Linked DNA regions of Planctomyces sp. SH-PL14. The protein of the gene in region 1 interacts with the protein of each later gene in a pairwise test. Links are inferred from orthologs where the notes say so. Each region holds a gene or a part of one and is shown in the gene's direction. Other genes may lie near its edges.

Region 1 (14,676 bases):
CCCATCCCATCCCGCCGCGGCCCAGCAGCGACTCACATCGGTAGTGGTCGACCTGCTGCCCGACGAGGTCGAGAACCTGATGCGGCTCCGCGGGCGCGGTCGGCGTCGGCTGACCGTTGATGGCCCACTTCTCCGCGCTCTTCCACAGGAGCGTGGGGTGGTGGGAATGGTCCTCCACGCTGGAGTTGGCTCCGCAACTCGGACAGACGCGGCTGGCCGGGGGGGCGAGAAACCGCTCGTTACACCCGACGCAGTAGAACGCGGACGGCTCGTCTGGACTGAATGACAACGGCGGGTCTCACGTAGCGCGCCGCGAGGCGCAAAACCGGCTCACGCCGGCACATCACCGGGCTGCTATTTCCCGGCCGTCGCGCGGATGTACTTGATGTACTCCGCCGCCACCGCCGGAGGATCCCCACCGTAGGCGGCCCGAAGCGCCTGGGCCTGGGTCGTCCCGGTCTCGGTCGCCTTCACGAACTTGACGAAGTTCGGCAGCCCCGCCTTGTCGATGAGGAAGTCGACGATCGTGAAGCCCATCGGGCCGACGGTGCCGGGCGAATAGGACCGGTCGCTGAACAGCTCGTCCGGCTTGAGCGACGGAGCGACCAGGGCCGCTTCTCCCCGCAGCCCGCGGAAGTAGGGATTCCGCGCCTCGACCGAGGAGGCCATCTTCAGGCCGGTCCCCTTGAGGAGCCAGTTCGGCATGTCGGGATTGTTGCGCCGCAGGAATGCCTGGGTGACAATGTCGATGACATGGGCCTCGAGCCCCGGGGCAGTCGCCGTGGGCTCATCGCCAACGTCCTGGACGATCACATAGGCGTCCTCGACATTGGCCGTCACGATGCTCGTGGAGGTCGCTTCGTTGGGGCTTTCCCGGCCCGTCGCGGCGAGGCTGACTTCGTTGTAGCCGAACTTGTCCTTCAGAACGATCACCGCCAGCTTGCCGCGGATCGCCGGCGTGCTCTGGGCGACGAACGCCTTCTTGAGGTTGCCGATGTGCCCGGTGGCCCAGCCTTCCACCTGCTTCAGGCGGGCTTCCGGGACGTTGCCGAGGACGACGACTTCCACACCATCGACCGCGCTGCGGGTGTCGTTGGGGATCGCCTTGCGGAGGAGTTCTTCCGCTTTGCTGCGGCGCATCGCCTCCAGCTCGGAGTTGCTGAGCTTGTTCATCTTGGCGGCGGCCAGCTCGGCGTCGCTCGGGACGAGGTCGCGGATCGGCTTCCGCGCGTCGCCGCCATCGAAGACGTTCCCTTCCTCGAACCACTTCACCAGGGCGTCGTAGTTCGGCCGGGTCAGGCGTCCCTGTCCCTGCGGCATGCGGGGGTTTTCGAGCCCGCCGGTCAGGCGGAAGAGGCGGCTGTTTTCCTTGTCGCCGGGGAGGATCACGGCGCCGCTCTCGCCGCCGCGCATCATGTCTTCAAACGTCACCAGCGAGAGGCCGCCGCGGGGGTTGTTGCCGCTGTGGCAGCCCAGGCAGAGGTTCGTCATCCAGGGAGCGATGTCCTTGGTGAACGAGACGGTCTCGGTCCCCTTGGGCTTGTTGATGACGATCTTCGAGTCGACCTCGAGCGCCTTGGCCTTGGTCCGCAGCTTGCCGAGGGCGACGTCTTCCGCCTCGCCGTCAAAGTTCGCCCCCTGGCTGATCCACATCGCCACCTTCTCGACGTCTTCCTTGGCGAGGGGGCTGCCGTCCTTGGGCATTCCGCCCTGGGCGATCGGGGTCGTGATGGCCCGCATCAGGAGGCTGGTGGCGGGGTTGGGGCCGGAGACGATCGGGCCGCTGCGGCCTCCTTTGCGCCAGCCGGCAAAGTTTTCGAGGTTCAGGTTGCGGCTGGAGCGGGCGGTCGAGTGGCACTCGACGCAGTTCTTCTGAATGATCGGAGCGACGTCCTTGGTGAAGCTGACCGGCTCGGGCTTCTTGCCGCGGCTCTTCTGCTTCTCGACGGCGGACTTGGCCTTCTCGAGGGAGGAGGTGATCTTGGTCAGGGCCTTGTCGTCGGCGGTGATGCCAGCCTCTTCGACGATCTTGGCGACCCGTTCCTCGGTCTCCTTGATGAGCGTATCCGCTTCGTCGAACTGCTTTTTCGACGCCATCGACGACGCCTTGTTGACGGCGGTGGCGAGGGTGGTCAGTTCCTTCTTGTGATCCGCCGTGAGTTCAGCGGATGCGATCCCGGCTCCTCCGAGGATGGCGGCCGCGCAGAGAGAGAGGGCGGCAAGACGGCGGAAAAACATACGACAGCCTCGGAGCGGGGATGCGCTATGCCAAAATCGGACCAGAACCGCACAAACTCGGCCACTGTTCGTTGCAAAACGAGTATACCGTGGGGGAAAGCGGGAGGAAACAGGCTGGCGGAAGGATCGGCTTCGTAGGCCGGAACCGCCTTCCGGTGGAGGATGCCGATCCCCGCGCAGGCCACGACCGCTGTGTTGCAGAGAAGGACTCCCGAGGGCTCCAGAAACGGGTCGTTGTCGGCTGGTCACGCCAACGGCGTGAGACAACATAGCCTGGGGCAACGCCCCAGGAACGGTCGCCGCTCCCGGTCCAAGCCCTGCAGGGGCGCAACAGGAGGCTGGTTTGTGTCGCCCCTTCAGGGCTCTTGATCGGCACTCACCGCGAACCTGGGGCGTTGCCCCAGGCTAGGTTGTTCAACGCCTTCAGCGTTAATGAGCCCACGTTGAGGACTCACCGCTCGCTCCACGATCCCCGCGGGTTGGTGAGGGGGCATGCGACACGTGGTCCGCGCTTGGACACCCACTCCTTCAGGCATCTCTCGACGGCCAGGCCTCCGGCGGGCAAAGGGGATTCTCCCCTCTGCACTCCCTGACCAGGGTGCCCCTGGACCCGATCAGGGCCAAATGACCCTGAGTCGCGCCACTCGACCTTCCGCCTTCCGCCTGAACCCCTTCCGCCTCCCTCGCAGGTCCCCCAAAAAACAAATCGGGCCGATCCAGATTTGCCTGGACCGGCCCGAGTGAATTCGTCGCTGACCGGCTGCCTTACCGGGCGGCCGTCAGATTGAAGTGGCCGAACAACGTCTCGCCACCCCGCACAATGTAAAACTTCAGCGGATTGATCGTCCGGAAGTCCGGATGGTTCAACACGAAATCGATGTTGTCCCGATCGATCGTCTCCCACACATGCAGGCCCACCAGGATGTCGCCGCGGCGGATGCCGTTCAGCGAAGCCGGGCTCTGCGGCCGGACATCGGCCACCCGCATCCCCCCCCGATACTGCTGGCCCGTCAGGCTGGAATCGCCCGTCGGGAGCTTCTCCAGGGTCACCCCCAGGATTTCCCAGGACCGGTCCTTCGCAGCCGAGCCGACCACCGGCTTCTCAGCCACGCGAACTTCACCGCTCGCCAGCGTGCTGCCGGAGTTCAGCTGAGCCCGGACCGCGTTCGCCCGTTCAGGAGACAGGGCGGCAACCGAGATCTGCTTGGAGGACGTTTCACTGTCGCGGCGGACCATCAACTCGATCTTCTCACCGATCGACTTGCCCAGGAGCGCCCGCTCCAGGTCGACTCCGTCCGTCACCTTCACGATCCCCGCCTTGGTGATCACGTCTCCCGCCTGCAGCCCCGCTTCGGCCGCCGGCGAGTTCGGCGAAACGGACTTCACCACCAGCTTGCGTTCCGTGCCGCGCTTGTCATCCGTGGTGACCAGTCCGTGGAAGTGGCTCTCCAGAGTCTCGACGCTCATCAGACGGGCAACGATCACCCGGGCATCGTCGATCGGAATCGCGAACCCGATCCGCTGGGCTCCCGCCCGGATCGCGACGTTGATCCCGACGATTTCCCCGTCGGCATTGAGCAGCGGTCCGCCGCTGTTGCCGGGATTGATCGCCGCGTCGGTCTGGATCAGGTTCTTGTACGCCTGCTCTTCGTTGACTTCCACGTCCCGCTTGAGGGCGCTGACGATCCCGCGGGTGACGGAGTGCTCCCAGCCATAGGCGTTGCCGATGGCGTAGACGTCTTCGCCCAGGATCAGGTCGGACGACGTCCCGAAGGGGGCGACCGGGAGAGGAGAGCGGGGAGTGATCTTGATGATCGCCAGGTCGTTCTGCTTGTCCGTACGGACGACCTGGGCGTCGTAGCTCTCTTTGTTCCAGAGCGTCACGCGAAGCGATTCCACATCCTGTACGACGTGGTGATTCGTGACGATGTAGCCCCGTTCGTCGAGGATGATCCCCGTCCCCATCCCGTTGACGCGGGAGCCCTTAGAGGGACTGAGGTTGAGCATCACATCCAGCTTCTGCCGCTTTTCCGTGTGAATATTCACGGTCGAGGGGCAGATCTGCTGGAGCTGCTGCACGAACGGCGAAATGCGGTTCTTGCTGGGGGAGGCGGAGACGGCTGCAGCCGACTCGATGGCGCCGTCGCCGAAACAGGTCGGGCTGGTATTCGCAAAGAGAGCGAACCACAACCCGGCATGCAGTAGGCATTTCGACATTCGCGGACCTGTTCCCTGGGCGCAAAGTCTTGTGGTGGCCAATTCCGTCAGCCGTCCGGAGTGCAGTCCATTCCGCTCCACGCCTGCGATGATCGGTAGGCGGTCAGCAACCCCTTCAAACCCCACCGGGGGTGGCGTAGAGTTCCCCCAGTCCCCCAAAGTCGAGCTGGTCAAGCGGTGCCGCCCGCGCACCGCCGTTGTCGTGGATTCCGCGGCCCCCCGGCCGATTCGCTTCAGTCGTCCGATCCGACCCGTCAGAAGTTCGAAAAACCGATGCCTCCCACCCGACGCGAAAAACTGCAGGCCCTCCTTGCAGACAGTCCCAACGATCCGTTCCTCATATACGGACTGGCGATGGACGATTGGGGTCAAGGTCGGGCCGAAGAAGCCCTGAACGGCCTCCGGCAGGTTCTGCAGGTCGATCGGGACTACGTGGCGTCCTATCTGCAGCAGGGACAGATCCTGGCGTCGCTGCAGCGGAAGGACGAAGCGGTCGCCGTCCTGACGACGGGAATCGCCGTCGCAAACCGGATTGGCGATGCCCACGCCGCCTCGGAAATGGGCGGCCTCGCGGAAAGCCTTCGCGGCTGACGCCGCGTTTCGAATCACGCCGTTGGTACGAAGCCAGCGCCCTCACGACTCACGCAACATTCAGTCGTCCTGATTAAGGAAGTTTCCCGAGAGCCCCTGCTCGACCGAGGCCGTCGCCGGCCGACCCCGATCCCGCAGTCCCCGCATCGCCATTCGAACGAAAGCCATGGCCGCCCCGTCCGAACCTCAGCCTCCGTCCGAGACAGCGGAAAGCCAGACGGGCTCGCATTCCGGTCACACGGTGATGCGGGCGGGCGAGGCGACGGCTCCCCATCCGCCGCCGGACGGGTCCATGCCGGCGGGGACCCGGATCGGTCCTTATGAGATCCTGGGCCCGATCGGTACGGGCGGAATGGGGACCGTCTACCAGGCTCGACACTTGGTGCTGAACAAGATTGTCGCCCTGAAGTTCCTGCACACGTCCCGCGGATCGCATCCGGAGGCGGTCGCCCGCTTCCTGCGGGAAATGAAGGCGATCGGGGCCCTGCAGCACCCCAACATCGTCCAGGCATTCGATGCCGGTGAGGCGGAGGGGACGCACTTCCTGGCGATGGAGTACGTGCCCGGGATCAGCATTCACGCGCAGCTGGCGCAGTGCGGGCCGCTCACAATCGAAGCCGCCTGCGCGGTCGTGCGGCAGGCCGCCTCGGCGCTCGGCGCGGCGCACGCCATCGGGCTGATTCACCGGGACGTCAAACCCTCCAATCTGCTGCTGACCCCGTCGGGAACGGTGAAGCTCCTCGATCTGGGGATCGCCCGCTGGATGGAGGAGGAGTCCGATGCCTCCGACCCGTTGCTCACGCAAGAGGACGACCAGATCGGCACGCCCGACTTCATGGCCCCGGAGCAGTGGGACGATCCCCGCCTCGTCGACGCCCGGACGGACCTGTACGGCCTCGGCTGCACGCTCCACGCCCTCCTGACCGGCAAAGCCCCGTACGCCTCCGACACCGTCCGCTCCCGCACGGGCAAGCGGAAGGCGCACGTCGACGGCCCGATTCCCGACCTGCAGGCTCTTCGCCCCGACGCCCCCGACGAGCTGGTCCGGATCCACCGCCGGCTGCTGGAGAAGAAGCCCGAGGACCGTTTCGCAAGCGCGGCCGAGTTGATCGAAGCCCTGCGGGAGCTGGCCGGGGGGACGTTCCCGCTCGAACCGACGCCGGCCGATCCCACCCGCGTCGATCCCGCGTCGACCGACCGGCGCTCCCGCCCCTCAAAGCCGGCTCCCCACTGGCTGGCGTCGACACGGGCGCGGCTGGGACTGGAGTTCGCGGTGCTGGCCATTGTGGTGGGCGTTCTGGCGTGGGCGACTCCTTCGAGCGGCCCGGCGCAAAAGCCTTCCTCGGACGGGCTGTCCGCGACGAACAGCCTCCCTTCCCCCGAACTGACCCTGACGCCAGACGAAATCGCCCGGTGGGTCGTTCAGGTCGGCGGGACGCTGATTGTCACGGACGGAAGCCGGGAGCGGCCGGTCCGCCGGGAGAGCGACCTTCCGGTCCGCCATGCCGAGATCGCAGAGCTGCGGCTGCAGAGCTGCAAGAACTTCTTCGACGCCGACCTGAATCGGTTCAGCAACCTCCCGGCACTCCGCCGCATCAACCTCAACTTCAACCCGCAGGTGACCGACGCCGCCCTGACCGCCCTGGGACCGCTCCCCGCGCTGGAGCACCTGGAGATGTTCGGTAGCCAGGTCACCGACAAGTCGTGGCCGATGCTCCTCGCGCAGCCCCGGTTGCGGTTCCTCGATCTCTGGCGATGCCGCCACATCCGCGGCGAGGGCTCCGCGGGGATTTCCGCCCTTCCGATCGAGGTCCTGAAGCTCGGCAGCACGGGGGTCACCGATGCGGCGGTCCTGCAGTGGGGCGAGTTTCCGACACTGCGGGAGCTCGCCCTGACCGGTTGTCCCGTGACGATCAAGACCGTCCGCCACCTGACGAAGATCGCTCCTCAGCTCCAGTCACTGACCCTGGACGGCACCAAGGCGGAGAGCGCGGAGGCGATCGCCCTGTTGACGCAATTCCCGGAGCTCCGGGAGTTCAAGCTGAACGGGTGGGCGTATGACGGGGTGCAGGGGACGCTGCTGAAGCTCCCGCACCTGGAGAAGCTGGGGATCGGCTACAACGCCCCGCGGCTGTCGAAGATGTCGGACTGCCCGACGCTCCGCACCGTGGAGTGGCTGTGGATTGAGCCGGGCGAGCCGGGGATCCCCGAGCGGCTGGACTGGAGTCTTCCGCAGGTGGAGCGGATCCGGTTTGAGAGCATGGACCTGCCGGACCAGTACGGGCTGCTGGCGGAAACCTGTCCTCACGCGGAGATCGTCGAGTTCCATGAGTGTATCGACTTCACCGACCACGACGCCGAAGTGCTGGCGGGGCTTCCGTATCTGTCGCGGCTGCGGCTGGGGCCGGGGACCGAGTCGGTCCGGGCCCGGGTGCCGCTGATGCTGCTGCATCGGCCGGAGCTGGTTGTCGAGCTCATCGAGAGATGACAAGGGGCCTGTGAGGGAGGCGGAAGGTAGAGCGGCGCGACTCGGGATCATTTGGCCCTGACCGGGGTCCAGGGGGTCACCCCTGGTGGGGAGTGCAGAGGGGCAACGCCCCTTTGCCCGCCGGAGGCCTGGCCGTCGAGAGATCTCTGAAGGAGATCGTGTCCAAACGCGGACACCGTGCCGTATGCCCCCTCACCAACCCGCTGCGAGCGCAGAGCGAGTGTGGAGTCCTCAACGCCGGTCCCACAAAGGAGACATCCGTTGCTTACCACGGTTCCTCACAGAAGTACCTCCGGCGGCAAGGGGCCTGTGTTGTTTCTTCGGCCCCTTGCCCCCCGGCTGCCGTCGCATGTTGGGTTTGAGCGATGGGCGTCGTGCCGGCAAGGATATGCATTGCGACCGGGAGAGGACTGGCTCGTCCGCCGAACATCATTCGGCGAATGCCCCCGGAGATGACGGCCAAGGCTGCCAGCGGAGCCGGATCGCGATAGAATGGGGGATCACCCTGTTTCGCTCGATCCCGCACGTTTCAAGTTCTCGGCTTACGCATGCAGATTGTTCAGTATCCCCATCCCGTGCTCCGTCAGAAGTCCGTCGAAGTTCAGCGGATCGACGATGACCTGCGGAAGACGATCGCCGGTATGTTCGAGCTGATGTACGCGGCCCGCGGTGTCGGCCTGGCGGCCAATCAGGTGGGGCTCCCGTTCCGCTTCTTCGTCGCCAATTTTTCGGGCGAGAAGGACGAGAAGGAGCACGAGTTCGTCTTCATCAATCCGCAGATCACGAACCGCAAGGGGAGCGAGATCGACGAGGAGGGGTGTCTCAGTCTTCCGGGGCTGTATGCCGACGTTCGCCGGGCGGACGAAGTCGTGATTGAGGCGTATGACCTGGAGGGCCTAGGGTATCAGCTGACGTTGACGGACCTGCCGGCCCGGATCGTGCAGCATGAGCTGGATCATCTGGACGGGGTGATGTTCATTGACCGGGTGGCGGATTCGGTGAAGCGGGACATTGAGCCGAAGGTGAATGCGTTTGTGATCAAGCATGGGGCGGCTCAGAAGGAAGGGAAGCTGCCGGGCGATGCGGAGTTGCAGCAGCAGGTGAAGCAGTTGATGTCGGCGGGGAAGGTTCCGACGCCGGGTCCGCTGGTGATGCCGGAGCGCACGGAAAAGAAGTCGGAGTAATCCGCGTCCAGGCCGGCACGACACCCATAGCTCAAACCCAACGTGCCCCGGCAGCCTGGGGTCAAGGGGGGCCACGCCCCCTTGCCGCCGGAGGCGCTTCTACGAGGAACCTTGGCAAACAACGGGCGACCGCCTTGTGGAACCGGCGTTGAGGACTCCACGCTCGTTCTGGAATCCCCGCGGGTTGGCCAGGGGGCATACAGCACGTCGTCCGCGTTTGGACACGCACTCCTTCAGAGATCTCCCGACGGCCAGGCCTCCGGCGGGCAAAGGGCCAGAAAAACAGCACAGGCCCCTCTGCACTCCCCACCAGGGGTGACCCCTGGACCCCGGTCAGGGCCAAATGATCCTGGGTTGCTGCGATCTACCTTCCGCCTTCAGCCTGAACCCCTTCCGCCTCCCCCCCCAGGCCCCCTTGCATCCCCCCCCCAGGGACGAGCCCCTGGACCCGGTAGGCTGTACGCCGGCCCGCAAGCGACGCAACATCCATCCTGATCAGCTTTTAATCCCCCATCACACCTCCGACTTCCACTCTTCTCCTACCGTGGCCTCTTTATGTGGCGTATGATCAAAAATCGCGGACGGAGCGCCGCCACTTCGATTCATCACCGCGAGAGAAGGACATGTCTCGGCGGATTCCGGGTTTTCTGTTCGCCCTGACCTTCGCGCTCCTGTTCTGCGCGGCCGGGGCCCTCGCGCAGTCCCCCCCACCCGCCCCCCTCGGAAACCCCCTCCGTACCGAGTCCCCCGCCGCCTCACCGGCCACCCCGCCAACCGGCGGCCCCACATCAGAATCCGGCCTCCCCACCGGCCGCAGCGATTTCTCCCCACTCCCCACCGTCCTCAAACCGCTCATCGCGGCCATCGACCCCGAAGCCCCCGCTCCCTTCCACGTTTCCGCCCTCAAGCTCGACGGTGTGGTGACAGGAGACGCTGTCGTCTTCACCGTCGACATCGACGTCCAGATCAACCGCCAAGACAGCGCCTACTACGACGTCCCCCTCCGGCTCTCCCAGGGCCGGATCTTCGAAAAGAAGTACGACGGCCCCGGCAAAGAGGGCCCCGCCCCCGCCACCGAAGGGGACGACGGCCTCCACTGGCGGTTCTCCGGCGCCGGAGCCCACCATCTGCGTCTCAAAATGTCGGTCCCCATCAAGCGGACCGGCGGCACCAACAGCGTCGCCCTCTCGCTCCCCCAACTCCCCTCGTTCTTCGACGCCCAGTTCCGCCTCACCATCCGCGGCAAACGGATCCTGGTCCGAACCCCCAAAGAGACCTCGATCAGCGAAACGGTCGTCCACCCCGACCGCACGGAGGTCCAGGGGAGCGTCCGCGGCACGCGGCTCGAAGTGAACTGGAGCGAATCCGCCGTCGACGTCCCCGCCATCAGCCGGGTCAACACCCTCATGACCCTCCGGCACGAGGCGGACCGCCTGACCCTCCTCGGCGAACAGACCGTCCAGCGGGAGCGGACCTCGGTCGGCGAGATCTTCGTCCGCATGCCGACCGCCGGCCAGCTCCTCGAACTCGCCAGCCCCCACGTCCGGATGCACGAGCCCGCCCCCGCCCGACCCGGGTGGCGAAGGGTCGTCCTCCAGGACGCCGCTCCCGACCGGATCGACCTCCGATGGTCGTTTGACATGCCGTTCCCGACCGCGGGCGGCCGGGTCACGGTCGACGGCCTCGAAGTCGCCGAAGCCCGCGTCCAGGAAGGGGGCGTGCATCTCGCCGACTTCGGGACGCATCTCGCCATCCCCCGGATGTCGGAAAGCCCGCTCATCCGCCGCGTCGACGTCGCCAACACCCGCTCGGCGGTCCCGATCGTCAACGCCTTCGAGTTCGTCAAACAGCCGTTCGGCCTCGTCCTCGACATCCAGAAGGTCCAGCCCCGGTTCTCCGTCCGCCCGGCCCACTGGCTGCTCATCCGCGAGGACGAGATCCAGATGGAGTCGATCTTCCAGATCGAAGTCGAGAACGGGGCGCTCAGCGACCTCACCGTCGCCTGGGCCGACGCCCGCACCGAAGGCTGGCGGATCGACACCACCTCGCCGGGCCTCCTCGACCTGACCCCCGCCGAAGCCGAAACCGCCTTCGCCTCGGGTGCCCTCCCGATCCGGCTCCGGACCCCCGCCTCCTCCAAGGTCGAGGTCCGGCTGCGGTTCCGCCGCGCGAACCCGATGGGGAAGGACCTCCACTGGACCCTGCCGCGGATCTCCGGCGGCCGGCCTCTCCCGGGCTTTATCACGGTCTCGGGAGATGACAACGTCCTCCCGAACGTCACCCCCGATCCGCAGGCGACCGAGGACCCCCACGGCGGAGCCCTCCTCGCCGCGCCCGCCGAGTTCGCCGACCTCCCCCGGACCACCTGGCGGCTCGCCCCGCGGAGCGACGGGGTCTTCAAGGCGGCGGTCTCGCTCAAGGAGCGGGAGGTGGACATCGGGACGACGATCGGCGTGTCGCGGCAGGCGGGACGGGGAATCCTGGTCCGTCAGGTACTGCGGTACCACGTCCGCTTCGGACGCCTGCAAAAAATCCAGGTCGAGCTTCCGCCGGGTCTCGCGGCCCAGATCCCGCAGGGAGCCGAAGGAGCCGCCCTCTCGGCCCGGCTGGCGGGCGCTCCCCTCGAGACTTCGCGGCAGGGAAACCAGATCCAGTTCCGGCTTCCGACGCCGCGGATCGGCGAGTTCGAAGTCGCCCTCGAGTACGCGCTCCCGGTCGAGACCGACGCCATCCACTCCGTGACGGTGAAGGTCCCAATCCTTCCCTCGCCCGACGCGGCCTACTCCTCCGTGCGGTGCATGCTCCCCGACGGCGAAGGACTCTCGATCGTCGACGAGGATTCCAAGTGGGAACCGATCCCCACCGCGCCGGAGTCGACCGTCTGGTTCTCCTCGAAGAACCCCGCCGAGATCCCGCTCCGCGTCACCGGCTCGCTGCGGCAGGAGTCGCAGCGGTACTCGATCGAGACCGCTTTCCACCACGTCACGTACGACGGGACCGGCGCGTCGGTGACCTATTCGGAGTTCGCCTTCCGCGATCCCCCGGCCCGCATCGCGCTGACGATCCCGGTCAACGCCGAGCAGACGATCTTCGAATGGAACGACCGGCCGATCCTGGAATCGGAGGGAACCCTCCGGACCGACCCCAGCCTGCCGGGGCGGTTCCTGATCGAGCTCGGGATGGCCCCGGCCGCCAGCGGAGGCCGATTGCGGATGATCTACCGCCAGCCGCCGGCCGGGAAGTGGCGCGGCGGCCGGATGACGAGCCTGCGGTCCGTCGAGCTGCCGCAATTCCCGCCCAACGTCTGGATCAACCAGTCGATCTGCGAGCTCGACCTGACGCGGGACGACCATCTCCTCCAGTCGCCCAGCGCCTTCCGTCCGGAGTTCTCCTGGCGGCGGCAGGGGGCGATCTGGACTCGGCAGCCGCTGCAGCGGTATCTCGACGCCCGTTCCCGGTACGTGACGGTCGACTCTTTCCAGGGGGTCGACCTGCGGACGTTCGGCTACGCCTACAGCGGCACGGGACCGGTGGAGCAGTTCTCTTTCACGGCGATGAACCGAACGCTGATCGTCCTCATAGGGGCGGGACTGAGCCTCGTGCTCGGCTTCCTGTTCTGGCGGTTCCCCTGGACCCGCAACGCGCAGACGTTCCTGATCGTGGCGTTCCTGTTCAGCTTCCTGAGCCTGTGGCTCCTCGAGCCGATCCAGGTGCTGTTGCAGCCGGCGCTCCTCGGGGCGGTGCTGGCGGTCCTGGCGAGCTGGATCGACACCCGGACCCGGCCTCCCGAGTGGCCGGAGCTGTCGCTCCCCCTGCCGATTCCTCCGGCGCCGGTCGCGGTTACCCCCGCGTCGCTCCGCGATTCCCGATCCCATCCCTCCACGCCGGCTCCCGCGATGGCCGCGACCGCCCACTACCAGCCGGCGGCCTCGCATCACGATCTGGGACCGTAGTCGAGGCCGGCCGATGCTCTTTGCGCCCGTCAGCACCGACGCTCCGATCTACTACCGGCCCTGGGGGACGATCTCCCTCATCGTCGTCAACGTGGTCGTGTTCCTACTCGTCCAGGGGGGCGCGTTCGGACGGCCGGACGAGATCTATCTCCAGTACGGGCTATGGCACGGCGCGGGGCTGCGGCCGGTGCAGTGGATCACGTCGAACTTCCTCCACGGGGGGATCGTTCACCTGCTGCTCAACATGCTCTTCCTGTGGGCGTTCGGTCTCGTCGTCGAAGGGAAGATCGGGCCGGGGCCGTTCCTGGCGACGTACTTCACGATCGCGGTCGTGGAGTCGGCGGTGCAGCAGCTCTGCCTGATGTGGGTGACGCCGGGAGTCTCGTTCGGCGCGTCGTCCGCGATCTTCGGCCTGATGGCGATGGCGCTGATCTGGGCTCCGCGGAACGACATCACGGTCGGCTACACTTGGATCATGCGGACCGGGCTGATCGACATCCCGATCCTGCAGTTCTCGCTGTGGATGATCGTCCTCCAGGTCCTGCTGGCGTTCACGTTCCGGTTCCACGTGACGAGCGAGATCCTGCACCTGGGTGGAGCACTCCTGGGGGCGGCGATCGCGTGGCAGTTCCTTCGCCGCGGGTGGGTCGACTGCGAGAACTGGGACATCTTCTCGGTCATGAAGGGCCGGCACCTCACAATCGACGGGGAAGCTCCGGCGCCGGTCCGCTCGACGCGGCGGCTGACGCGGGACGGCAAGCCCGCGAGGAAGAAGAAGCGGATCGATCCGCTGACGCGGAAGGTGAAGCATCTGACTCGGCTGCGGGGGCTGCTGCACGACGGGAAGCCGCGGGCCGCCTTTGACGAGTGGACGGCGGCCCGGCATTTCTCCGAGGACTGGACGACGTTCGAGTCGGACATGGTGAACCTCAGCGCGCAGTTGCAGCAGGCGGGGTATGTCTCGGAGGCGCTGGAGGTGCATCTGCACTTCATCGAGCGGTTCCCGGGGAGTGCGGACCGGGTGCGGATCGAAGCGGCGGAGTTGATGTTCCGGCACCAGAAGCGGCCGCATGCCGCGATGCGGGTGGTGGAGGGGCTGGACGTGGAGAGTCTGCCCCAGGATCTGGCCGGACGGCTGCAGCGGCTGCGGGACACGGCGGGGAAGTTGATCGATTCGGGCCACATCGAGATCGAGGGCCTCCCGTCGCGAGCGGAGCCGTAGGGAGAGGCGGAAGGCTTAAGGCTGAAGACGGAAGGTAGAGGGCTGAAGGTCCAGGGGCGCGTTCCCCAATGCCGCGGCCACCGTCTCAATACCCCAAAGGGGTCACGTCCAATAGCCCAGGGGTGCCCGCCATGCGGGCTACCCTGGGTGTGGAGCGCGTGGGGTCGTCTACCCCAAAGGGGTTGCGTCAAGGGCGATTCGTTGGCGGAACCCCTTGGGGTTCGGAAGGATTCTCTCACGACAACCCAGGGTAGTCCGCTTCGCGGCCACCCCTGGGCTATTGGGCGGAACTCCTTCGGAGTACAGAAAGCTTCCTACCCGCATCTGTGCCTCGACCGCACCGGAGCGCCCCACTCCCGCGCAACGGCCCCTCTACCTTCAGCCTTCCGCCTGAACCCCTCACTCCCTCACTGAATCGATTCCAGCATCCCCATCATCTGCGACTCGTCCCAAGCATCGGCCTCCAGACGGATCCCGATCAACACCTCGCCCGTCTTCCCATGCACCACGCCGTCCACGATGTAATACGGCTTGTCGTTCGTCGCGCTCCGCCCCTTCTCAAACCGGAACTGCACCGGCTTGTTCTGAATCATGTAGTCCTGGAACGACACACTATCCCGCCGCAGCGGAACCCCCGTCGCCCCCTTGTCCAGCAGCGTCTTGCGGATATGGTCCCGCAACTCCGGGTTCGCCAGGAACCGGCTGTCCACCTGCAGCAGCACAATCTCCCCGTCCGCCTTGGAATGCTCGAAGTACGCCCCCCGCATCCGCAGCAGGTAAGCC
Region 2 (14,480 bases), 5.0 Mb from region 1 along the record:
GAGGCCGACGTACAGGACAAGGACGAGCGCGGGCACCCGCAGCAGGCCCCCCACGGCGCGGGTGTAGACAGAGGTCGTCTTCCGGAAGCCGAAATCGAACAGCCGGAACAGCCAGCCGAGCGTCATGTCGAGCAGCCAGGTCAGCGGATCCCGCCGCGATCCGGGCTTCCGCAGGAGCAGGGCGGCCAGCGCGGGGCTGAGGGTCAGCGAATTGATCGTCGACAGGACGGTCGAGACGGCGATTGTCAGGGCGAACTGCCGGAAGAACTGCCCGACGATCCCCGAGATGAACGTGCAGGGAACGAACACCGCCGTCAGCACGAGTCCCACGGCGACGACCGGGCCCGAGACCTCCTCCATGGCCTTGAGGGCCGCCTGCCGGGGGGACAACCCCTTCTCGATGTGATGTTCGACCGACTCGACGACGACGATGGCGTCGTCGACGACGATCCCGATCGCCAGCACCAGTCCGAAGAGCGTCAGGTTGTTGAGACTGAACCCGACGAAGTACATCGCCGCGAAGGTTCCGACGATCGCCACCGGGACCGCCAGCAGCGGAATGACCGCCGCCCGCCATCCCTGGAGGAAGACGAGCACGACGAGCGCGACGAGCAGGATGGCGTCGCGAAGGGCGTTGAAGACTTCGTGGATCGACTCCCGGATGAACGGGGTCGTGTCGTATCCGATCTCGTAGACCACCCCCTCCGGAAACTGTTCCGAGAGCTGTTGCATCGTCGACTTGATCGAGTCGGCGGTCGCCAGGGCGTTGGCGTCCGGCAACTGCCAGATCGCGAGCCCAACGGTCGGCTTTCCGTCGAAGCGGTTGTTGATGTCCTGCGAGCGGGCGTTGAGCTCGGCGTACCCGATGTCGCGGATCCGCAGGATCCGGCCGTCGGGTGTGTTGCGGACGACGATGTTGCCGAAATCCTCTTCGCTGACGAGCCGCCCCTTGATCGTCAGCGGGATCTGGAGCAGCTGTTTCCCGGGGGTCGGGGGAGCACCGACCTGGCCGATCGCCGGCTGAAAGTTCTGCTCGCGGATCGCGGCAATGACGTCGCTCACCGCCAGGTTGCGGACCGCCAGCTTGTCCGGGTCGACCCAGACCCGCATGCTGTAGTCCCGCTGTCCGAAGACGAGGACTTCCGAGATCCCCGGGAGCCGGGCGAGCTCATCTTTGATTCGCAGGACCGCGTAGTTACTGAGATAGAGCTGGTCGTAGCGGCCGTCCGGCGAGTTGAGGCTCACCGTCAGGAGGATGTCGGGAGAACGCTTCTTCGTCGTGACGCCGGTCTGGCGAACGACGTCGGGGAGCTGAGGGAGGGCGAGCGCGACGCGGTTCTGGACGAGGACCTGGGCCAGGTTCAGGTCGACCCCCGGCTTGAAGGTGACGGTTAGCGTGTAGGAGCCGTCGCTCGTCGACTGCGAGGACATATAGAGCATGTCCTGCACGCCGTTGACCTGCTGCTCGATCGTGGCGGCGACGGTCTCGGCGACGACCTTGGAGCTCGCCCCGGGATAGTTGCAGTCGACCTGGACCGTCGGCGGCGCGACGGGGGGGTACTGCGCGATCGGCAGATAGAAGACCGCGATCCCGCCCGCCAGCGTGAACAGGATCGAGATGACGGTCGCGAAGATCGGCCGGGCGATGAAGAAGCGGGACAACACGCAAAGACCTCCGATGCGACCGCACCGCGAATGACGACGGCGATGCTACGGGGCTCGCGGAACGGCCGGCGGAGCTCCCTCGCCCGCGCGCACCGTCTGGATCGCGGGCGGCGACTCGGCGCCCGGCTTCTTCGTGTCGGCAGGAGACGGCTGCTGCGAGGCGGTCTCGGCGGCCGAGGCGGGCGGAGTCATCGGCTCCGGCTTGACCTTCATGTTGGGGCGGACCCGCTGGAGTCCGGTAACGACGACCCGGTCGTCCTTGGCGAGGCCCGACGTGATGACGCACTTGCGGTCCGTCACCCAGCCGACCTGCACCTTCTGGTAGCTGATCTGGCTCCCCTCTTTCCCTTCCTTCACGACATAGACGAACCGCTGCCCCTGGTCCGTCCCCAGCGCTTCCTCGGGGATGAGCAGCGCCCGTTCCTGCGGGCCGACCGGGACGCGGAGGCGGACGAACATCCCGGGGGAGAGGAGCCCCTGTGTGTTGTCGATGGCAACGCGGGCCCGGAGGGTCCCGGTCCCCATGTCGATCTGGTTGTCGACCCAGTTGATGTGGCCGGTCATCGTGTAGTCCAACTCGCCAGCGAGCTGGACCTGGATCGGCTGGCCGCGGTCCGGGGCTTCCTTGAGGCGGCCGGTTTCGACGAGGCGACGCATCGCCAGAACGCTCCGCTCGTCGTAGTCGAAGTAGGCGTAGATCGGGTCGAGCGAGACGACGACCGCCAGCGGCGTGACGTCCTGCTGGACGATGTTCCCCGGGTCGACGAGCCGCCGGCCGATGCGGCCCTTGATCGGCGAGACGACCCGCGTGAAGTCGACGTTGAGCTTGGCGTGGTCCCGCATCGCCTCCGAGGCCTTGTGGGCGGCGACGGCGGCCTGTGTCTCGAAGGTGAGCCGCTCGACTTCCTGTTCGGTCGTGGCAGCGTTGGCGGCCAGACGCTTGAAGCGTTCCAGCTGTGACTGGACCCGCCGCACGTCCGCTTCCCGCTGGAGGACCGTCGCCTCCGCCTGGGCCAGTTCCGCCTTGTAGGTGGTATCTTCGATTTCGAAGAGGACCTGTCCCGCCTGGACCTCGGCGCCGTCGACGAAGTTGACCTTCTTGAGGTAGCCGCTGACTCGAGAGCGAAGTTCGACTGTGTCGGGCGAGAGGGTCCGTCCGCCGAATTCCTCAAAGGGGATGACGTCCGATTCCGACGGCGTCACGTACTTGACCACCATGGTCGACGGCGGGGCGGCCGGGGGAGGGGCCTTCTGACATCCGCTCCCCGCGAGGATCAGAGCCCCCCCGCACAGAAGAAACCACAATTGCCGCAAGATGCAGAACCTCGACGGAGAACGATCGACACCGGTCCGAGCGCAATGACACCCTTGAACGGGCCACCGAAAATATGGCACACTGCTTTGATGACTGACCGGTCAGTCAAAAATGATTCTATCGGGGAACGGTTGCCTTTCAATCATCATCCGATTTTGATTCGAGTTTGAATGTTCGGTAAAGACCGGGCGAGCAGGGAGCGGTGATTGTCTGCCACGACTGACAAGGCGAATGAGAGGACGACGGGGCGGTCCGAGCGGAAGCAGGATCGTCGACGGGCGATCCTGGAGACGGCGGCGCGGCTCTTTGCGGAGCGGGGCTACAGCGAGTGCGATATGGAGCGGGTCTCGGACGCGCTCGGGATCGCCAAGGGGACGCTCTACCTCTATTTCCCCGGCAAGCAGGAGCTGTTCCTGGCGTGCGTCGACTGGGGAATGGCGGAGATGGAGCGAATCGTCCTGGAGGCGGCCCAGTCCGATCCCTGTCCGTTGCGGGGGATCGCGCGCTCGATCCGGGCCTACCTCGAGTTCTTCGATCAGAACCCGCATTGTGTCGAGCTGTTGATCCAGGAGCGGGCCATGTTCCGCGACCGGAAGCGGGGGGCGTATTTTGAGCATCGCGACGAGATGCGGATCCACTTCCGGCAGATCTACTCGGCTCTGATGGAGCGGGGGACGTTCCGCAGCGACATGCCGGTGGAGCGGCTGCTGGATACGATCGGGGCGCTGTTATACGGAACGATGATCTTTACGAACTCGATCGGGCGCACGATTTCGCTGGATGAGCAGTACGTGTCGCTGATGAATACGGCGTTTGGCGGGCTGGTGACGCCGGAGGGGCGTGAGGCGCTGGCGGTGGTCGCACCACTGTCGTGACGCGTCCCATCACCGGGTCCAGGGGCACCCTGGTGGGGAGTGCAGAGGGGCCTGTGTTGTTTTCTTGGCCCTTTGCCCGCCGGAGGCTTGGCCGTCGAGAGATGTCTGAAGGAGTGAGTGTTCAAGCGCGCACAACGCGCCGCATGCTCCCTCACCAACCCGCGGGAACTCCAAAGCGAGCGGTGAGTTCTTAACGCCGCTCCCACAAAACGGAAGCCCGTCGCTTACTACGGTTCCTCATGGAAGTGCCTCCGGCGGCAAGGGGGCGAGGCCCCCTTGACCCCAGCTGCCGTAGCACGTTGGGTTTGAGCTATGGGAGTCGTGCCGGCAAGGACGCGACTCGATCTCGCTCCGTCACCAACGACGCTCAGACTTCATTCAACCCCGGACGTCCCGCTTCCACAACAAAGCTCTTGCGGGTCACAAGCGGCGCGCCCGGCTTCTCCACATAGGGAACCGTCCGGTAGTGCGAAGTAAAACTCTCGGGAGTGACTTCGCAGGAGACGTAGCCCCGCTCGTTGTTGTAGAACTTGACGAAGGGGTTCTCGCGCAGGACCGCCGCCGTGGTCTTGGTCGTCTCGGCTCCGTCGCCGCCGGAGCTGATCGACGTCCCGACGAACTCCGTCGCCACGACGGGGGACGTCTCGTCGCCGCAGTCGACCTGGAGGTTGTTCGCCCAGTTGTTGTGGATGTCGCCGGTGATGACGATCGGGTTGAGACCCGGGTGCTCGGCGAAGAACTTGAGGATCCGCTGGCGGTTCACTTCATAGCCCGGCCACTGGTCCATGCTGTAGCCGACCGGCTCGTCGGGAACGCGGTCGACGCGGGCCATCATGACCTGCTGGGTCAGGACATTCCACGTTCCTTTCGTCGCCTTGAGCGTGTCGTAGAGCCACTTCTCCTGCGTATTGCCGAGGAGAGTTCCCTTCGGATCGTAGGTCCCTTCGCAGGGGGCCTTGTTGCCGTCGCCGCAGGGCTGATCGGTGCGGTACTGCCGGGTGTCGAGGACCTGGAACTCCGCCAGCCGTCCGAAAGGGACGTTGCGATACAGCTTGAGATCCGGGCCCTTCGGGAGGTGGGCTGAGCGGAGGGGCATGTGCTCGTAGTAGGCCTTGTAGGCGTTGGCCCGGCGGCCGAGGTACCACTCCGGCGTCTCGTCCTTCTTCTCCGAGATCTCCCCGGCGCAGTTGTTGGCGAATTCGTGGTCGTCCCAGGTCACCAGCCACGGACAGAGGGCGTGCGCCGCCTGGAGGTATTCGTCGGTCTTGTACTGAGCGTGCCGGTTGCGGTAGTGCGACAGCTCCTCAAGCCGGGGGCCGACATGGACCCGCATCCGCTTGGGATTGCCCGCCGCCTCATAGATGTAGTCGCCGAGGTGGGCGATGAGGTCGAGGTCCTCGTGCCGCATGTGGTCGTAGGCGGTGTAGTAGCCCCCTTCGAAGCTCTGGCAGGAGGCGAAGGCAAATCGCAGCTTCTGGGGGATCTCTTCCGGCCGCGGCGCGGTCCGGGTCCGGCCGACGGGGCTGATCTCGTTCATCGCGGCGAAGCGGTAGAAGTACCACCGGTTCGGATCCAGCCCGTTCACCTCGACATGGACCGAGTGAGCCAGGTCCGGCGTGGCGACCGCCGTCCCCTTGGCGACGACCTTGGAGAACTTGTCGTCATCCGCCACTTCCCAGCGGACTTCGATGTTCTCCTGCGGCATCCCGCCCCCTTCGAGGGGCTTGGGGGCAAGCCGCGTCCAGAGCACGATCCCCGTGGGGGCCGGGTCACCGGAGGCGACACCGAGGGCGAACGGGTAATCGGGGCTTGTCGACTGACGCAGGGCGAAGGCCGATTCCGGGCGGCCCAGCAGCGGCCAGGCGACGAGCGCGGCTCCTCCGGCCGCCAGAAACCCACGTCGCGTCCACACCCGTCCGGGGACATCCATACGAATCGGCATTTCGAACCCTCACGCGTCGAAGACTCATCAATCCGCGGGCATGCAATGTCCCGGGAGGCGTCGGATTCAACAAGGAGGCTGTGAACTTTTGATAAAGGTGACTGCGAGGCAACAAAGTGGTGACGGAGTCTCAGGAGAGTAGTGGTCTCCTCCATCCCATCGGGTCCAGGGGTACCCTGGTGGGGGATGCAAGGGGGCAACGCCCCCTTGCCCGCCGGAGGCCTGGCCGTCGAGAGATGTCTGAAGGAGATCGTGTCCAGGCGCGACCGACGTACCGTATGCCCCCTCACCGACCCGCGGGGATCGCAACGCGAGCGTGGAGTCCTCAACGCCGGTTCGACAAAGAGGACGTCCGTCGTTTACCACGGTTCCTCATAGAAATGCCTCCGGCGGCAAGGGGGTGAGACCCCCTTGACCCCAGCGGCCGTCGCACGTTGGGTTTGAGCAAGCAAAGTCCGGCCGGCAAGAACGCGGTTCGAGCAGCGGGACACACGCGCCCCCGTCCCTGGTGTGGCGACTCCCTTTTCGCACCGATATACTGCCGAACTTCTCGACGCACGGACATGTCCACCAACGGACTTCCGTCAACGTCACCCCATTTTCGGAGCCTCCGCAGTGTTCAAGTGCGTAGCCCTGGTTGGTGCCACCGGCGCCGTCGGGCGGATCATGCGTCAAATGCTCGAAGAGCGGAACTTCCCCGCCCAGAGCTACCGACTCCTCGCCTCGGCCCGCAGCGCCGGGGGAACGATCACGTTCCAGGGCAAAGAACACAAAATCGAGGAACTCACGAAGCAGGCCTTCCAAGGCTGCGACCTCGTCATCGCCTCCACCCCCGATGACGTCGCCGCGGACTACCTCCCCGCCGCCATCGACGCCGGCTGCACCGTCATCGACGAGTCCGGCTACTGGCGGATGAAGGACGGGGTCGCCCTCGTCATTCCGGAAGTGAACCCTCAGGACGCCCTCAACGCCAAGGGGATCATCGCCAGCCCGAACTGCTCCACCACGCAGATGGTGGTCGCCCTCAAGCCGCTCCACGACGCCGCCAAGGTCAAGCGGGTCGTCGTCTGCACCTACCAGGCCACGAGCGGCGTCGGCGTCCAGGGGACCAAGGAGCTGATCGAGGGAAGCCACGCCCACCTCGCCGGCGAAAAGTACGAGTACACCGCCTTCAAGCACCCGATCGCCTTCAACTGCATCCCGCAGATCGGCAGCGAAAAGGAAGAGGGGTACACCAGCGAAGAAATGAAGATGGTGTACGAGACCCGCAAGATCCTCGGCGACGAGAGCATTCAAGTCTGCCCGACCGCGGTCCGCGTGCCGGTCTCCAACTGCCACAGCGAAGTCATCAACGTCGAGCTCGGCCGTCCGGTCTCGGTCGAAGAGGCCCGCAAGCTCTTCGCCGCGTTCCCCGGGATCACGGTCATCGACGATCTGGCCCACTTCCAGTATCCCCTGCCGTCGACCGCCGACGGTTCGGACGAAGTGTTCGTCGGCCGGATCCGCCGCGATCTGTCGCATCCGAACTGCCTCACGTTCTGGTGCGTGAGCGACAACCTCCGCAAGGGGGCCGCCACCAATGCAGTCCAGATCGCGGAACTGCTCGCCAAGCACCGGTTCGGAAAGTAGTCCTCTCGCTCCGCGAGAGGAGATCGCGGGACGGCGGTCCCAATGGCACCGCCGCTCCGCCTCCCTGCTTCGCGCTCCTTGATTCCATTGGGATCGCGGACGCGGGTTTCCTTTGACGCCCCGACTGGAGGCTCATCTCGCGGAGCGAGATGGCTACTATGCTCACCCCCTCCGACGTCCACAAAGTCGCTCTCCTTTCCCGGCTTAAGCTCACCGAGGCCGAGGTCGGGCGGTTCACGCAGCAGCTCGGCGATGTGCTGAAGTACGTCGAGCAGCTCGACGAGGTGAATGTCGACGGCGTCGAGCCGATGGTTCACGCCGTCGAGGTCCGGAACGTGTTGCGGAAGGACGAGGTCGCCCCGTCGCTCCCCCGCGAACAGGCCCTTTCGAACGCTCCGAAGACAGACGGAAAATACTTCCTCGTCCCGCCGATCCTGGGAGCCGACTAGCCGGGGCCGTCTAGATCTCCGTTCCTCCCGCCGCTCCCCCGCGAAGGCGTTCTTCGCCGTTCCCTTCCATTGAGTGCCTGACGCATGTCCCTGACGACGCTCCCTACCAGTGACCTCCATGCGAAGCTGACGCGGGGTGAAGTCTCGGCGGTCGACGTGACCCAGGCGTACCTCGACAGCATCGCCGCCCGGGACGCGGCGGTCGGAGCGTTTCTCCATGTCGACTCGGAGGGGGCCCTCGCCCAGGCCCGCGCGATAGACGAGCGCCGCGCTAAAGGGACCGTCGGCAAGCTGGCCGGTCTACCGGTCGCGCTCAAGGACAATCTTTGCACCGTCGGCGCGCCATGCACCTGCGCCAGCCGGATGCTCGAGAAGTTCGTCCCTCCGTATGACGCGCACGTCATCGAGCGGCTGCGGGCCGAGGACGCGGTCCTCATTGGCCGCGTCAACCTCGACGAGTTCGCGATGGGGTCCTCCTGCGAGAACTCCGCGTTCAAGAAGACCGCCAACCCCTGGAACCTGACCCACTCGCCCGGTGGCTCCAGCGGCGGCTCGGGAGCGGCGGTCGGCGGCGGAATGGCTCCGCTGGCGCTGGGCTCCGACACCGGCGGTTCAATCCGGCTACCGGCGGCGTTCTGCGGTGTGGTGGGGATGAAGCCGACCTACGGTCGCGTCTCGCGGTACGGGCTGGTCGCCTTCGCCAGCTCCCTCGACCAGATCGGCCCCCTGGCCACCGATGTCCGCGGGGCGGCGTTGACCCTGCAGACCATCGCCGGTCACGACCATCGCGACTCGACCTCGGTCGACCGCACGGTTCCGGACTATCTCGCCAACCTCGACACACCGCTGAAGGGACTCCGGATCGGGATCGTGCCGGAATACTTCGGCGCTGGGCTCGACCCCGAGGTCGCCGAGGCGGTCCGGAAGGCGATCGACGTCTACCGCGGACTGGGAGCCGAGGTCCGGGAAGTCCATCTGCCGCACACCAAGTACTGCGTCGCGGTGTACTACATCGTCTCCTCGTCCGAAGCATCGAGCAATCTGGCCCGCTACGACGGCGTCCACTACGGACACCGCGGCGAGAAGCCGGTAAACCTCGTCGATCTCTACGAATCCTCCCGCGGCGAAGGCTTCGGCGACGAAGTGAAGCGGCGGATCATGCTCGGGACCTACGCCCTCTCGAGCGGGTACTACGACGCCTATTACAACAAGGCCCTCAAGGTCCGCCGGCTGATCAGCGACGATTTTTCCAAAGCCTTCGCGGACGTCGACGTGATCCTCTCGCCCGTCAGCCCGACCCCGGCGTTCCGGCTCGGTGAGCTCTCGGACGATCCGTTGGCGATGTACCTGATGGACATCTACACCATCAGCGCTAACCTCGCCGGAATCCCCGGGATCTCGATCCCCTGCGGAAAGAGCTCCGCCGGCCTGCCGATCGGACTCCAGCTCCTGGCTCCGGTCTTCGAAGAAGAACGCCTGCTCCGGGCGGCCCGGATGTACGAAGCGACCCAGCCCTCGTTCGGCGTCGCTCCGGCGTGACGCCGGACGAACTCCTTCACCCCGCAACGCTGGCTTTGGAATCCCCGCGGGATGGTGAGAGGGCATCCGGCACGTTGTCCGCGCTTGGACACGGACCCCTTCAGACGTCTCTCGACGGCCAGGCCTCCGGCGGGCAAGGGGGCGTGGCCCCCTTGCATCCCCCCACCAGGGTGCCCCTGGACCCGGTGAGACGGCGATGCTGGGCCGTTCTTCTCTACCTTCCGTCTTCAGCCTTAAGCCTTCCGCCTCCCCCCTCCTCGCGAACCCGATGGACCCTCCCCGCGTCCTCGTTATCATGGCCCATTCCCCCGTTTCCTATCGCCAGCGGTGACGGACTCCATCCCTCGCGCGGCCCCATCCATCCGACACTGACATGCTCAACAAGTACTCGTCGCACATCACGCAACCGAAATCCCAAGGGGCGTCACAGGCCATGCTGTACGCCACCGGCCTGTCGACCGACGACATGCAGAAGGCCCAGGTCGGGATCGCCAGCGTGTGGTACGAGGGGAACCCCTGCAACATGCACCTCCTCGACCTGGCGGCCAAAGCCCGTGAAGGGGTCGTGGCGGCGGGACTCGTCGGAATGCGGTTCAACACGATCGGCGTCAGCGACGGGATCTCGATGGGAACGGACGGAATGTCCTATTCCCTCCAGTCGCGAGAGATCATCGCCGACTCGATCGAGACCGTCATGGGAGCCCAGTGGTACGACGGCCTGATCTCGATCCCGGGCTGCGACAAGAACATGCCCGGCTGCCTGATGGCGATGGGCCGCCTCAACCGCCCGGCCCTCATGATCTACGGCGGCACGATCAAGCCGGGCTGCTCGCTGAAGGGCGAAAAACTCGACATCGTCTCGGCCTTCCAGTCCTACGGCCAGTACCTCGCCGGCAAGATCGACGAAGCGGAGCGGCGGAACATCGTCGAGAAGTCCTGTCCCGGCGCCGGAGCCTGCGGCGGGATGTACACGGCCAACACGATGGCGAGCGCCATCGAGGCGATGGGGATGACGCTGCCGTTCTCGTCATCGATCCCGGCCGAAGACCCGGCCAAGCTTCAGGAATGCCTCGACGCCGGCAAGGCGATCCGCGTCCTGCTCGAAAAGGACATCAAGCCGCGGGACATCATGACCCGCCAGGCGTTCGAGAACGCGATGGTCCTCATCATGACGGTCGGCGGGTCGACGAACGCCGTCCTGCACCTGATCGCCATGGCCCGCGCGGTCGGTGTCGACCTGACGATTGACGACTTCCAGAAAGTCAGCGACCGCGTCCCCTACATCGCCGATCTCAAGCCGAGCGGCAAGTGGGTCCAGGAAGACCTGCACAACGTCGGCGGGACCCCCGCCGTCCTCAAGTATCTTCTCCAGAAGGGGTACATTGACGGCGATTGCCTCACGGTCACCGGTAAGACGCTCGGTGAAAACCTCTCGTCGGCTCCGGGGCTGCACGAGGGACAGACCGTCGTTCGTCCGCTCGAAGATCCGATCAAGGCGACCGGCCACATCCGGATCATGAAGGGGAACTTCTGTCCGGACGGTGCCGTGGCCAAGATCACCGGCAAGGAGGGGCTCCAGTTCAACGGGCCGGCCCTGTGCTATGACAGCGAAGAAGACATGCTCCGTGGTCTCGAGAAGGGAGAGATCAAGGGGGGCGAGGTGATCATCATCCGCTACGAAGGCCCGAAGGGAGGCCCGGGGATGCCCGAAATGCTCACCCCGACAAGTGCCCTGATGGGTGTCGGACTCGGCGACAAGGTGGCCCTCATCACCGACGGCCGGTTCTCCGGCGGCTCGCACGGCTTCATCATCGGCCACGTCACACCGGAAGCTCAAGAAGGGGGACCGATCGCCCTCGTGAAGAACGGCGACCGGATCATGATCGACGCCGAGAAGAACCGGATCGACCTGGACCTCCCGGCGGGCGAGATTGAAAAGCGCCGCGCGGCCTGGAAGGCTCCCGCCTACAAGTTCACCCGCGGGACGCTCTACAAGTACATCAAGAACGTGAAGAGCGCCAGCGAAGGCTGCGTGACGGACGAGTAGTCTGTTCAGCCTCAGGATTCACGGGCGGTCGGCGAAACGCTGACCGCCCGTTTTTTGTTGGCACGGCGTCGAAGCTGCCGGGCGAACTACGTCTCGTCGCACCATTCGCCCGCGCTCCGCGGCGCGATGGCGGCGATGTCGAGGATCCGCAGGAGACTGCCGACGGTCCCCCAACAGAAGAGCAGGCCGGCCATCGTCCGGAGCGTCGCCGAGTCGATCTGCGTGGACTCGATCGTCTTGCCGGACAGGACCGCCATCGAGACCGCCAGCCAGATCTGGCTTCCGAGTCCGACAGCCGAGAGAACCAGGAACAGCAGGCGGGCGATCCGTCGGCGCTGAAACAGCCCCGAGAGGACGTAGATCTCGACGCCGAGCCGCGTCCCGGCAGCCAGCAGGACCACAGCGGCGGTGCCGATCGCCTCGCGGCCGAGGCTGAGACCGACGACGATCAGGAACAGATCTTCGAGGAGATGGATCCCGCTCAGAACGACCGCCAGCAGGATCGTCGACGGCATCTCCCGCATCCGCGCGGCGGCAGCAGCCGTTGTCCGGGACGATGTGACCGTTCGCTGCTTCGTCACTTCGGGACGCGGCTCGCCCTCCGGACGAACTGCCTCCTTGCTCTCAACAATGGCGGGCTGGTCCACGAGAACTGGCCCCGCCGCTGGGAGGGCGGTTGTCGCGGCCACGGAGGCCGGCGCGGCGCCGGGGATGGTCACGGCCCCTCCGCAGTCACGGCAGCGGAACTCCCTGCCCGCGAACTCGTCCGGAACTTCGTAGTTTTTGGAGCAGTGGCCGCACGTCACAAGAATCGACAAACAAAACTCCTCGCAGCGGACCGATCAGGCGACGTTCGTCGATTCGGGAGAGTGTCCCGTGGGTGTGGGAGCCGGGGCGGCCCGGCGCGGAACGAGCTCGAACCAGAGCGCCTTGGCGGGCGAGGCGAGCGCGAACCAGCAGAAGACGATCGGCAGCGCCAGCTCATGGACCCAGAAGAGCGCCGCGACCCCGAAGACCACCTGGAGCAGCGTTCGCCGCGGCTTGCGTCCGCGGAAGAGCTGTGTGAAGAAGTGGGGATAGCGGACCCGGGAGACCATGAGAGCCGCGACCGCCAGCGTCACGAGCGGGACGACGAGCCGAACGGCCGGGATGACGGTGCCGTTGATCGCCGCCGCCCATTCGCCGGACTTGGAGGCGATCTTGCCGAGCTCGGGCATCGCCAGGGGGAACGCGGCGACCGTTCCCGCTGCCGCGGGGGAGGGGAGGCCGCTGAATTCTTCGTGGGTGTCGTCGTCGTCGGTCTCGACGTTGAACCGCGCCAGCCGCATGATCGCGCACAGGGCGTAGAGGCAGGCGATTGTCCAGACCATCCGCTTGGGATAGAAGAATGGACCTTCGTAACCGTCGAGGGCATGCTCGACGAACTGGAGCATGATGAAGGCGGGGGCGACGCCGAAGGTCACGGCGTCGCAGAGGCTGTCGAGCTGGGCTCCGATCTCGCTCGTCTGTCCGGTGAGCCGCGCGGCGCTCCCGTCGAGCATGTCGAAGATCATCCCGCCGAAGATGAGCAGCGAGGCGTAGAAGAGCAGGTTCTGCTGGCCGTCGACGAGTCCCGGCCCGAGCTTGGCGGCGAGCGTGATCGCGCCGAAGCCGCACGCCGCGTTACCGAGTGTGAGCAGGGTCGGAACGACGGCGATCAGGCGGGGACGTTTCATGTTCAGGGCAGGGGATGCATGGGCTGACCCCACGGTACAACGTTTGGGGAGAACTTTCCATGCGATCTCCATCAAAGCGGAACACGATGTCCTCGGTCTACCGAGATCCAGTGGCTCGCCCCTGGTGGGGGATGCAAGGGGGCAACGCCCACTTGCCCGCCGGAGGCCTGGCCGTCGAGAACTGTCTGAAGGAGTGGGTGTCCAACCGCGGACGACGTGTCGTACTCCCGCTTACCAACCCGTGGGGATTGCAAAGCGAGCGGTGGTCCTCAACGCCGGCGCCACGAAGGGGGGCATCCGTTGTTTACCACGGTTCCTCACAGGAGTGCCTCCGGCGGCAAGGGGTGCCCCCTTGACCCCGGCTGCCGTGGCATGTTGGGCTTGAGCTATCACGTCGTGCCGGCAACGACGTCGTTCGAGCAACACACCCGACGCATTCCCACAGAACATCGTCGCCGTCCGTTGAGAACACCTCGCGGACCGATCACAATGCGGGCTTCCCATCGCAGACGGGACAGCGGAGCCCCGGCGAAATGTCGCCGGGAAGAGCGCAAGGACGCGCCGCGGACGCAGCATGCCGGAGTTCTTCGGCTGTTGCCCCTCAGGTCCCCGCGCACTCCTCTCTTCAGCGCTCAAAGAGGTCAACATGTGGATCGTGGAACGCGGCATCGACGAGGCGGTCATTCTCGATGACGTCATCGTTCGCGTCGTCTCGGTGTCGTCCGAGGAGATCCGTCTCGCGATCGCTTCACCCGACGCAACCCCGCGGTATCGCGAAGTGGTCCTCAACCGGCCCCGCCAGCATTCCGATTCCGAACTGCCGATCGTCGCCCCCGGCGCCGTTCCCGAGTAACCTGAGCGAAAACTCTCCCCAACGACCGCGTGGTGTCAGGCTTGGAGTTCTGTGTCCGCTTCGATCCCCTACACGCCCGAGGAACTGACCCAGCGGGGACTGCAGTCGGAACGTCTCCCGCGGCACGTCGCCATCATCATGGACGGCAACGGCCGCTGGGCGCAGCAGCGGGGACTCCCCCGGATCGAGGGACACCGACGGGGTGTCGAGAGTGTGCGGCGCGTCGTTGAGGAGTGCGGCCGGCTCTCCCTGGACCAGCTCACGCTCTACTGCTTCAGCAGCGAGAACTGGAAGCGTCCGCCGCTCGAGCTCGACCTGCTGATGAACCTGCTGCGGTGGTACGTCGTTGCCGAGCGGAACGAGATCATGCGGCAGGACATCCGCTTCACCACGATCGGCCGCCGCGACCGGCTGAGCCCGGCGATCCGGAGCGAGGTCGACCAGACCATCG

What was found.
Region 2: the proteins of def (region 1) and VT03_RS00050 interact in binary tests that used the Escherichia coli proteins (3 or more experiments, as listed by UniProt). The link is inferred for Planctomyces sp. SH-PL14 from one-to-one orthologs.

What each region holds. Positions count from the first base shown.
Region 1 is NZ_CP011270.1:4,987,880-5,002,555, reverse strand. What follows is about bases 6,917-9,900. They hold def (peptide deformylase), read left to right. Parts: upstream 6,917-8,082; coding sequence 8,083-8,718; downstream 8,719-9,900. Other genes in these bases: VT03_RS19040 (hypothetical protein), read left to right, coding at 9,342-9,900; VT03_RS19050 (protein kinase domain-containing protein), read left to right, coding at 6,917-7,534. In the rest of the region: VT03_RS19070 (serine/threonine protein kinase), read right to left, coding at 1-289; VT03_RS19065 (c-type cytochrome domain-containing protein), read right to left, coding at 355-2,238; VT03_RS19060 (trypsin-like peptidase domain-containing protein), read right to left, coding at 3,004-4,455; VT03_RS19055 (tetratricopeptide repeat protein), read left to right, coding at 4,729-5,046; more of VT03_RS19050, read left to right, coding at 5,339-6,916; more of VT03_RS19040, read left to right, coding at 9,901-12,671; VT03_RS19035 (rhomboid family intramembrane serine protease), read left to right, coding at 12,685-13,893; VT03_RS19030 (hypothetical protein), read right to left, coding at 14,301-14,676. UniProt on the Escherichia coli protein: Removes the formyl group from the N-terminal Met of newly synthesized proteins. Requires at least a dipeptide for an efficient rate of reaction. N-terminal L-methionine is a prerequisite for activity but the enzyme has broad specificity at other positions.
Region 2 is NZ_CP011270.1:2,471-16,950, reverse strand. The notes cover bases 5,632-8,419. They hold VT03_RS00050 (aspartate-semialdehyde dehydrogenase), read left to right. Parts: upstream 5,632-6,412; coding sequence 6,413-7,426; downstream 7,427-8,419. Other genes in these bases: gatA (Asp-tRNA(Asn)/Glu-tRNA(Gln) amidotransferase subunit GatA), read left to right, coding at 7,960-8,419; gatC (Asp-tRNA(Asn)/Glu-tRNA(Gln) amidotransferase subunit GatC), read left to right, coding at 7,585-7,875; VT03_RS00055 (alkaline phosphatase D family protein), read right to left, coding at 5,632-5,797. Outside these bases: VT03_RS00070 (efflux RND transporter permease subunit), read right to left, coding at 1-1,665; VT03_RS00065 (efflux RND transporter periplasmic adaptor subunit), read right to left, coding at 1,711-2,883; VT03_RS00060 (TetR/AcrR family transcriptional regulator), read left to right, coding at 3,187-3,855; more of VT03_RS00055, read right to left, coding at 4,223-5,631; more of gatA, read left to right, coding at 8,420-9,414; ilvD (dihydroxy-acid dehydratase), read left to right, coding at 9,788-11,461; VT03_RS00030 (hypothetical protein), read right to left, coding at 11,548-12,180; VT03_RS00025 (CDP-alcohol phosphatidyltransferase family protein), read right to left, coding at 12,304-13,176; VT03_RS00020 (carbon storage regulator), read left to right, coding at 13,823-14,029; VT03_RS00015 (isoprenyl transferase), read left to right, coding at 14,081-14,480.